2 regions of the Pseudomonas sp. Ors-4-3C genome follow, and region 2 is predicted to be linked to the other one. Evidence: predicted binding sites of a transcription regulator. Region 2 holds the regulator's gene; the other holds the start of a gene.

Region 1 (5,179 bases), 3.0 Mb from region 2:
AGCCCGCCGCCATTGGCAACCATGGTCCCGGCCACACCCGATGACAACACGTGAGTGGTCGACACCGGCAAACCGAACATGTCCGCCGCGCCGATGGTCAGCATCGCCACGGTTTCCGCCGAGGCGCCTTGGGCGTAGGTCAGGTGAGTCTTGCCGATCTTCTCGCCGACCGTCACCACAATGCGTTTCCAGCCGACCATGGTGCCGAGGCCCAGGGCGATGGCCACGGCGATCTTCACCCACAACGGAATGAAGCGAGTGGCGTTGTCGATCTGCTGCTTGAACAGCTGCAGTTTGTCAGTGGTGTCGGCGTCGAAGTTGCCGACCTTGTTCTTGTCCATCAGGCGAATGCTTTCGCTGGCCAGGTACATGTCATTACGCACGTTGCCCATGGCTTCGGCCGGGACTTTCGACAGCGAGCCATAGCCTTTCACCTCTTCGCCAATGTGCCCGGTGAGGGCGGCGAGGGCGGGGATCAGTTGCGGGGTGGCTTGCTTGCTGCGCACGTAATCGGACAGCACCGGGCGCGGATCGACCGGGGCTGGCAGCGGGGTATTTTTCACCAGCGCTTGCTGGGTGACTTCGGCGACGGCAGCGAACTGCAACGCCTGATCGGCCGGCATGGTGCGGTTCAAGGCGTAGGCCATTGGCAAGGTGCCGACCAGAATCAGCATGATCAGGCCCATGCCTTTCTGCCCGTCGTTGGAGCCGTGGGCGAAGGACACGCCGGTGCAGGTGGCGATCAGGAGACCGCGAATCCACCACGGTGGCGGGTTGTTGCCTTCCGGTGCCTTGTACAGCGCGCGATTCTTGATGAAGGCGCGCATGGCCAGCAGCAACAGCGCCGCGCAGCCGAAGCCCACCAGTGGCGACAACATCAGCGCATAACCAATCTTGGTCGCCTGCGCCCAGTCCACGCCACTGGTGCCGTCGCGTCCGTGCATCAAGGCATTGGCGACGCCGACGCCGATGATCGAGCCGATCAGTGTGTGGGAAGAGGAGGCCGGCAGGCCCAGCCACCAGGTGCCGAGGTTCCACAGGATCGCCGCGATCAACAGGGCGAAGATCATCGCGAAACCGGCGGACGAACCGACCTGCAGAATCAGCTCCACCGGCAGCAGGGCGATGATGCCGAACGCCACCGCGCCGCTGGACAGCAGCACCCCGAGGAAATTGAAGAACCCCGACCAGACCACCGCCACGTTCGGCGGCAGCGAGTGGGTGTAAATCACTGTCGCGACCGCGTTGGCGGTGTCGTGGAAACCGTTGACGAACTCAAAGCCCAGCGCAATCAGCAGCGCCACGCCGAGCAGCAGAAACGGGGTCCAGGTGGTGACGGTGGTGCCCAGCTCATGCATGTCGTGCATCAGGCTGTAAGCGGTGAACAGCATCCCCATCGCGAGCACCGCGAAAAAGATCACGTAGGTGAACGGGCCGGTTTTCTTGTCGAGGGCTGGCCTGCCACTGGGGGCAGAGGCCTGGCGGGCGGTCAGGGAGGGAGTAGCCATGAGCGGACAATCCTGAGCGAGGGAAGGAATGTCGGTCATGATCGTTGCTAAATATTACAGAGAGACTGCGGCAGGTCAGTGTTTGCTTTATTAGCCCTACCGCTGATCTAAAGAAGAATGAAGGTCCAGTGTGGGAGGGGGCTTTGGATGAAATATTCGGGCTGGTCGCTATCCAGGGTGGGAGTGGGCTTGCTCACGAAGAGGCCGGCAGATCCGACATCAATTTGGCTGACCTGACGCCTTCGGGAGCAAGCCCCCTCCCACAGAGATCTGTGGTGAACACATGAATCAGGGGGTCAATAATCCCCACGTTTGCGAAACGCCCAACGCCCGGCAATCGCGGTAAACGTCACCACCAGCGCCACCAGAATCCAGAACCCCTCCGGATCACCTGCCAGCGGCACGCCCCCCACGTTCATGCCGAAGAAACCGGCGATGATGTTGATCGGCAGCGCCAGCACCGTGACCACGGTCAGGGTGAACAGGGTGCGGTTGCTCTGTTCGTTGAGGTTGGCGGCGATTTCTTCCTGGAGCAATTTGATCCGCTCGCCGAGGGCGGTGAGGTCGTTGATGATCAGCGCGAACTCCTCGGTGGATTTGCGCAGCTCCTTGACGTCTTCCTTCTGCAGCCACGGCGGCGGACGGTTGAGCAGGCGCAGCAGCGAACCCGGCTCCAGCGCCAACAGGCGTTGCAGGCGTACCAGCACCCGGCGGTTGGCGCCGAGTTCGGCGCGGTTGGTCGACAGGCGTGAGGAGAGCAATTCGTCCTCGACCTGATCGACGCTCATGCTGGTCTTGCGCACGATCTGCGTCAGCACTTCGCCCTGATCGCGCAGCAAGTGCACCAGCAGTTCCGACGGCGAGCGAAAGCATTCGCCGGCCTTCACCGACGAACGCAATTTGTCCACCGAGTGCAGCGGTTGCAGGCGTGCGCTGACGATCAGTTTGCTGCGCACGCAAACCCACAGCGTCGACACGTCCGAGGAAACCATGCTGCTGAGGTTGAACACCACGTCGTTGACCACTGCCAATAACGCCGAGTCGACGTGTTCAATGCGTGTCGAACGCGAACCTTCGTGCAGCGCCTCGAAAAACTCTTCGGGCAATTGCAGATGACTTTTCATCCAGCGTTCGCACGCGGCGTGCGCCAGGTTCAGGTGCAGCCAGAGGAATTCATCACTGTCGCTGTCGTCTTGCAGACAACGCAGAGCGGTCGCCGAATCGACTTCGCGGCCACGTTCACCGGGACGAAAACGAAAGCCGTAAAGCAAACCGAACAAATCAGGATCGCGATGACTGATATCGAGGCTGTGATTCATGGAGGCTCGCTGCGAGGAGGGGGTGTCGGTCGCGGAATGGCAGGTTCACTGAGCCGCATCATCGCAATCACACATGACGCTTGTGTGACTGCAAAATGACAGTGATCGTGATCATTACCGGCAATCCTGTGGGAGGGGGCTTGCTCCCGAATGCGGATGATCATTGAGTGATGATGTGGATGACATGCCGCTTTCGCGAGCAAGCCCGCTCCCACCCTGTGCCATGGTCGATCACAGTCTCTTAATTCACCTACCAATGGTCGGATTTTCTTCAAGAAGCGCTCTGGTACGCCGATCACGCTTGGGTTACGTTGCGCGCGCTTGGCCATGAGCCAAGGCTCGCCGACACGGATGTCCGGCAAAATTCCACGCCTTACCGGGCGTGCCTCATCCCTGTCCTGAGTATCTCGCGATGCTGCAAAAATCCCTGAGAGCACAAATTCTCGCCCTGCTGAGCGGCAGCCTGCTGGCGATGCTGTTGATCGCACTGGCCTGCTTTCACTTCCTGTCCAACGGCGTGCAGAACTACAGCCAGTTGATCGCCGGCCCGTTGCACACCTCGCAACTGATCGACGAGGCCAACCTGCAATTCAAGGTGCAGGTGCAGGAATGGAAAAACGTCTTGCTGCGTGGCAAGCAACCGGCAGACCTGGCCAAGTACTGGAGCCAGTTCGAAGATCGTCAGCGCGATGTGCAGAACATTCTCGGTGAACTGGCCGGCCAGAAAGGCCTTGAGCCGGCGCTGAAAACCCGCATCGAACGTCTGCGTGAAGAGCACCGCCAACTCGGCAGCGCCTACCAGAAAGGTCGCGATGCCTACGTCGCTGCCGGTGGCGATCCAACGGCCGGCGACAGCGCCGTCAAAGGCGTGGACCGCGCCACCAGCGATCAGATGAGCGAACTGGTCGCCGAGCTGCGCAAGCAGGGTGATGTGTTGTCGGCCAGCATCAGCGAAAGCGCCGACCGTACTGTGTTGCTGGGGATTCTGGTGATGCTCGGCTCCGGTCTGCTGATCGGTTTGCTGAGCCTGTGGCTGGTCAACCGCAACCTGATCGACCCGATCCGCAAGCTGATCGATTACGTCACCCAATTGAGCCGTGGGCGCCTCGCCGAACGCGTCGCCAACGACCGTCAGGACGAGTTGGGCAACCTTGCTGCCGCGGCGAATACCCTGCGTGATTTTCTCGCCGAAACCTTCACCCAACTGCAACGCAGCGCCAGTGATCTGGACAGCGCCAGCGGCGAGCTGAACGCCATCGCTACAACCATGGCCGGCGGTACCAACGAGCAGTTCAATCGCACCGATCAGGTGGCCACGGCAATGAACGAAATGTCCGCCACCGCCCAGGAAGTCGCCCGGCATGCCGCCGATGCGGCGCGGGCTGCCGACGATGCCGACCAGTCCGCCCAGCAGGGTGAAAAGGTCATGCAGAGCACCATCCACAGCATCACCCGGATGCGTGGCGAAATCGCCAACACCGCAGAGGTGATCCGTCGTCTGGAAGCCGACAGCGGGCGCATCGGCAAGGTGCTGGAAGTGATCCGCGGCATCGCCGAGCAGACCAACCTGCTGGCGCTCAACGCGGCGATTGAAGCGGCACGGGCCGGCGAGGCCGGGCGTGGTTTTGCGGTGGTCGCCGACGAGGTGCGCAACCTGGCGCAGCGTACGGCGGAGTCGATCATCGAGATCAACCAGATCATTCAGAACGTGCAGACCGGTGCCGTGGACGCGGCGCAAGCGATCGAAAGCGGTCAGACGCGCAGCGACGAAAGTGTCGAGCAAGTGACCCAGGCCGGCGCCATGCTGGAGCGCATCACCCACGCCGTGGAAGCGATCCGCGACATGAACCGCCAGATCGCCACTGCTGCCGAAGAGCAAACCTCGGTGGCCGAAGACATCTCGCGCAACCTGACCGAGATCACCTCGATCGCCAGCACCAACCTCAACAGCGTGCAGCGCACCGAAAGCGCCAGCCAGAACCTGCATGGCCTGTCCGGGCAACTCAATGAAGTCACCGCGCGCCTGAGCGCCTGACGTCAGCCGACGTGTACCGGTTCGGTTACCGAGTCGGTACACAGTCGATCTCAAATCCGTGCGACTGCCGCCGATGGCCGGTTATCTATAACCGGCATTGGAGCCATCCCATGGTCAGCATCACCTCTGTTTCAATCAATCAGACCGTCACCACCGCCACCAGCAAAACCAAGATCAGCGACGCCAGTGACGACACCTCAACCAGTGGAACCAGCAGCGCGGGCGTCAGCGCCGATACCAGCAAAGTGGCGGCTGGCGGTGGCGCGGCTCCGGCGGGCGACAGCAGTTCCGACAGCAGCGGTGAGTCGGATTCGGTG
Region 2 (5,179 bases):
AAGTGCTGCAGGCGCTGCTGGCCGAACATGTGCCGGTGCGCGATATCCGCAGCATTGCCGAGGCTATCGCCAACAACGCCGCCAAGAGTCAAGATACCGCCGCCTTGGTGGCCGCAGTACGCGTCGGCGTATCCCGCGCCATCGTTCAAAGCATTGTAGGCACTGACTCCGAGCTGCCTGTGATCACCCTGGAACCAAGGTTGGAACAAATATTGCTCAATAGTCTGCAGAAGGCAGGACAAGGCTCGGAAGAGGGCGTTCTGCTGGAGCCAAGCATGGCCGAGAAGCTGCAGCGTTCGCTCATCGAAGCGGCGCAGCGCCAGGAAATGCAAGGTCAACCGGTGATCCTGTTGGTAGCAGGCCCGATCCGCGCGATGCTCTCGCGTTTCGGCCGTCTCGCAGTCCCAGGGCTGCACGTGCTGGCCTACCAGGAAATTCCGGACAACAAGCAAGTGACCATCGTTGCGACAGTAGGGCCCAACGGCTGAGGTAGTGGTTTATGCAAGTTAAGCGTTTCTTTGCCGCCGATATGCGTCAGGCCATGAAGCTGGTTCGTGATGAGCTGGGCGCTGATGCCGCCATCATTGGCAACCGCCGCATTGCCGGCGGCGTCGAGCTGACGGCGGCGCTGGATTACAAATTGTCGGCGCTGGCGCCACGGGTTCCGAACATGGAACTCGAGGACGAGCTGCGCAAGACCCAGTCGCGCATCGTTACCGCCCAGGCCGAACTGAGCCTGCGTGGCGAAGCCGATGGCAACACCAATCGCCAGTTGTTCGCCGGGCTGCCGTTGACGGCCGGCCTGCCGCTGACCGCTGCCGAGCCGTTGAGCGAACCGACTTACGCCGCCCCGGCGCGTCCGGCGCCGGCGCCTGCCCAGTCGTCCGCCGGCATCGATCCGCGTGCGCTGGATTCGATGCGTTTCGAATTGAACAGTTTGCGTGAGCTGATGGAAGTGCAGCTCGGCACCCTGGCCTGGAATCAGCTGCAAGGCAGCCGTCCGGCACAAGCCAATCTGTATCGCCGTCTGCAACGTATCGGTCTGTCCGGACCGTTGTCGCGCGACCTGCTGGCGATGATCACCGACATCGAAGAACCGCGTCAGGCCTGGCGCATGCTGCTCGCGCACCTGGCGCGAATGATTGCCGTGCCAGAAGTCGAGCCGCTGGAAGAGGGCGGGGTGATTGCCATGGTCGGCCCGGCCGGCATGGGCAAGACCACCACCCTGGCCAAACTCGCGGCGCGCTACGTGCTCAAGTACGGCGCGCAGAATGTCGCGCTGGTCAGCATGGACAGCTTCCGCATCGGCGCCCAGGAACAACTCAAGACCCTGGGGCGGATTCTCAACGTGCCGGTAACGCACGTCGATCCGGGTCAGTCGCTGGTGCAGGCACTCGACCCGCTGCTGCGCAAACGCGTGGTGCTGATCGATACCGCCGGCCTGCAGGCCAGCGATCCGGCACTGCGCATGCAGCTGGAAAGTCTGGCCGGGCGTGGCATCCGTTCAAAAAATTATCTGGTGCTGGCAACCACCAGCCAGAAACAGGTTCTAACCGCCGCTTATCACAGTTACAAGCGTTGCGGGCTTGCCGGCTGCATCCTGACTAAACTGGATGAGACGGCCAGCCTTGGCGAAGTGTTGAGCCTGGCGATCAGTCATGAACTGCCGGTCGCCTACCTGACCGACGGCCCACGGATTCCGGATGATCTGCATCTGCCGCGCCGTCATCAATTGGTCAGTCGCGCCGTCAGCGTGCAAATGCAGGAAGAACCCAGCGAAGAAGCCATGGCTGACATGTTCGCTGATATCTACCACAGCCCGACCAAGCAGGTTGGCTGAGGTAATGAACAGTTTTTGTACCTACATCGATGGTCTGCCATGCATTGTTCCGGTTGAGAACGCGCAGCCAGTAATGTGGCCTCCGTCTATGCAAGACAAGGTAAAGAAATAACATGGGCAGCATGCATCCCGTACAGGTGATCGCGGTGACCGGCGGCAAAGGTGGCGTCGGCAAGACTAACGTGTCAGTGAACTTGTCTCTGGCGCTGGCAGAGCTTGGCCGTCGGGTCATGCTGCTGGACGCCGATCTGGGGCTGGCGAACGTCGACGTTCTGCTGGGACTGACCCCCAAACGCACTTTGGCCGATGTCATCGAAGGCCGCTGTGAGCTGCGCGACGTGCTGTTGCAGGGCCCCGGCGGGATCCGCATCGTGCCGGCCGCTTCCGGCACCCAGAGCATGGTGCACCTGAGCCCGGCACAACACGCCGGTCTGATTCAGGCCTTCAGCGACATCGGCGACAACCTCGATGTGCTGGTGATCGACACCGCTGCGGGTATTGGTGACTCGGTAGTCAGTTTTGTCCGCGCCGCGCAGGAAGTGTTGCTGGTGGTCTGCGACGAGCCGACCTCGATCACCGACGCCTACGCGCTGATCAAACTGCTCAACCGCGACTACGGCATGAACCGCTTCCGCGTCCTCGCCAACATGGCGCAGAGCCCGCAGGAAGGGCGCAACCTGTTCGCCAAGTTGACCAAGGTCACGGATCGCTTCCTCGACGTCGCCTTACAATACGTCGGCGCGGTGCCGTACGACGAAAGCGTGCGCAAGGCAGTGCAGAAGCAGCGAGCGGTCTATGAAGCCTTTCCGCGTTCCAAGTGCGCGCTGGCGTTCAAGGCGATCGCGCAGAAGGTCGATACCTGGCCGCTGCCTGCCAACCCGCGCGGTCACCTGGAGTTTTTCGTCGAGCGCCTCGTGCAGCAAACGGCAGGGCCTGTGCTATGACCGCCAGCGGTATGAACTACTACAAGAAGTCGGCACGTGACGCGCAGTACGAGTTGATCGAGCGTTACGCGCCACTGGTCAAGCGCATTGCCTATCACCTGCTGGCGCGCTTGCCGGCGAGTGTGCAGGTTGAAGACCTGATTCAGGCCGGGATGATCGGCCTGCTCGAAGTCTCGACCAAATACGACGCCAGCAAAGGCGCCAGTTTCGAAACGTATGCGGGCATCCGGATCCGCGGCGCGATGCTCGACGAAGTACGCAAAGGGGACTGGGCGCCACGTTCGGTTCACCGCAACACCCGTATGGTCAGTGACGCAATTCGGGCAATTGAAGCTAAAACCGGCCGTGACGCTAAAGATCACGAGGTTGCGGCCGAACTCCAATTGAGTCTCGACGATTACTACGGGATTTTGAATGACACCCTGGGCAGCCGGCTGTTCAGTTTCGACGACCTGTTGCAGGACGGCGAACACGAAGGGCTGCACGAGGATGGCGCCAGTGCTCATCTTGAGCCGTCACGCGATCTGGAAGATGAACGCTTCCAGGCGGCGCTGGCGGACGCGATTGCCAATTTGCCGGAGCGTGAGCGACTGGTGTTGGCGCTGTACTACGACGAAGAGCTGAACCTCAAGGAGATCGGTGAAGTCCTTGGCGTCAGTGAATCGCGGGTCAGCCAGTTACACAGCCAGTGCGCGGCCCGTTTGCGGGGGCGTTTGGGGGAGTGGCGAGCGCGCTGAAGGCAGTGTGGGGACACTGCGAACGAGGCTGGTGCGGTGATGAACGGCACCGGTCTTGCTCTGTTGTGCTCCAGACAGTCTTCGAGTGCTGCGCCGATTGATTGAAGTGGCGCGTCCAGGTGCTGGGCGCGTTTAAGACTGCTTGGAGGTCGAATTGAACAAAGACATGAAAATCCTCATCGTTGATGACTTCTCAACGATGCGGCGGATCATCAAGAACCTGCTGCGGGATCTTGGGTTCACCAACACCGTCGAGGCCGACGATGGCACTACCGCCATTCCGGTGCTCAACAGCGGCAGCATCGACTTTCTGGTAACGGACTGGAACATGCCGGGCATGACCGGTATCGACTTGCTGCGCCACGTGCGTGCCGATGAAAAACTCAAGCATCTGCCCGTGCTGATGGTGACCGCAGAAGCCAAGCGCGAGCAGATCATCGAGGCTGCTCAGGCCGGTGTGAACGGCTATGTGGTCAAACCTTTCACGGCTCAGGCGTTGAAAGACAAAATCGAGAAGATTTTCGAACGCATCGGCTGATGAACGCGCGGGGGAGCTATGGAGCATAACGAATCTTCACAGGGCGATTTCGAGTCGACCCTGAAAAAACACGCGGTCGAACTGGTCGAAAGCCTTGAAAAAGGCAGGTTCGGCGACGCTGTGCAACTGATCCATGAGCTCAATCAGACCCGTGACCGCGGCCTGTATCAGGAAGTGGGCAAGCTCACACGCGAACTGCACAGTGCGATCGTCAACTTCCATATCGATCCGCACATGCCGCAGGCCGAGGAAGTGTCGCAAATCACCGACGCCACCGAACGCCTGGGCTATGTGGTCAAGCTGACCGAAGCCGCGGCCAACCGCACCATGGATCTGGTGGAAAGCGCCACGCCGGTGGTCAATGGCCTGGCTGAAGAAGCTCAGGCCTTGAGCACCGATTGGGGGCGCTTCATGCGTCGCGAAGTCGGGGCTGAAGAGTTCCGCGAACTGGCGCGCCGGGTCGACGGTTTTCTGTCACGCAGCAGCACGGACAACCGTGCGGTGTCGAGCAACCTGAACGACATCCTGCTGGCTCAGGATTACCAGGACCTCACCGGTCAGGTGATCAAGCGTGTGACCCAGTTGGTCACCGAAGTCGAAAGCAATTTGCTCAAACTCGTACTCATGGCCAGTCAGGTGGACCGCTTTGCGGGCATCGAACACGACCGTGCTGCGATGCTTGCAGAAAAAGATCCACAAAAACATCTCTCGCAGGGTGAAGGTCCGCAGATTCATGCCGATAAACGAGAAGACGTTGTGTCCGGTCAGGACGATGTGGACGATTTGTTATCCAGCCTTGGATTTTGAGTTTAGGTTTTTAGACCTGTAGGAGCACCCCATTAATGAGCTTCGGCGCCGATGAAGAGATCCTTCAGGATTTCCTGGTTGAGGCCGGCGAGATTCTTGAGCAACTGTCCGAGCAACTGGTCGAGCTGGAAAGCCGCCCGGATGACGCAGATCTGCTCAACGCAATTTTTCGCGGTTTCCACACTGTAAAAGGGGGCGCCGGCTTCCTTCAGCTCAATGAGCTGGTGGAGTGCTGTCACATCGCCGAAAACGTGTTCGACATCCTGCGCAAGGGTGAGCGTCGCGTTGATGCAGAACTGATGGACGTGGTGCT

What was found. Region 2 encodes FliA, which starts transcription of late flagellar genes. Its sites were predicted from a motif close to CTAAAGTTTNNNNNNNNNNNGCCGNTAA; they were not measured.
Region 1: the regulator FliA is predicted to act here: its motif matches at 3,098-3,125, upstream of ACVHNU_RS17970 (methyl-accepting chemotaxis protein).

What each region holds. Positions count from the first base shown of each region.
Region 1 is NZ_CM146900.1:3,984,500-3,989,678, reverse strand. It holds gene ACVHNU_RS17980 (inorganic phosphate transporter) at 1-1,508, opposite strand, end outside; gene ACVHNU_RS17975 (transporter) at 1,805-2,827, opposite strand; gene ACVHNU_RS17970 (methyl-accepting chemotaxis protein) at 3,240-4,862, shown strand; gene ACVHNU_RS17965 (hypothetical protein) at 4,973-5,179, shown strand, end outside.
Region 2 is NZ_CM146900.1:979,309-984,487, forward strand. It holds gene flhA (flagellar biosynthesis protein FlhA) at 1-488, shown strand, start outside; gene flhF (flagellar biosynthesis protein FlhF) at 500-1,840, shown strand; gene fleN (flagellar synthesis regulator FleN) at 1,954-2,784, shown strand; gene fliA (RNA polymerase sigma factor FliA) at 2,781-3,521, shown strand; gene ACVHNU_RS04580 (chemotaxis response regulator CheY) at 3,688-4,059, shown strand; gene ACVHNU_RS04585 (protein phosphatase CheZ) at 4,078-4,866, shown strand; gene ACVHNU_RS04590 (chemotaxis protein CheA) at 4,902-5,179, shown strand, end outside.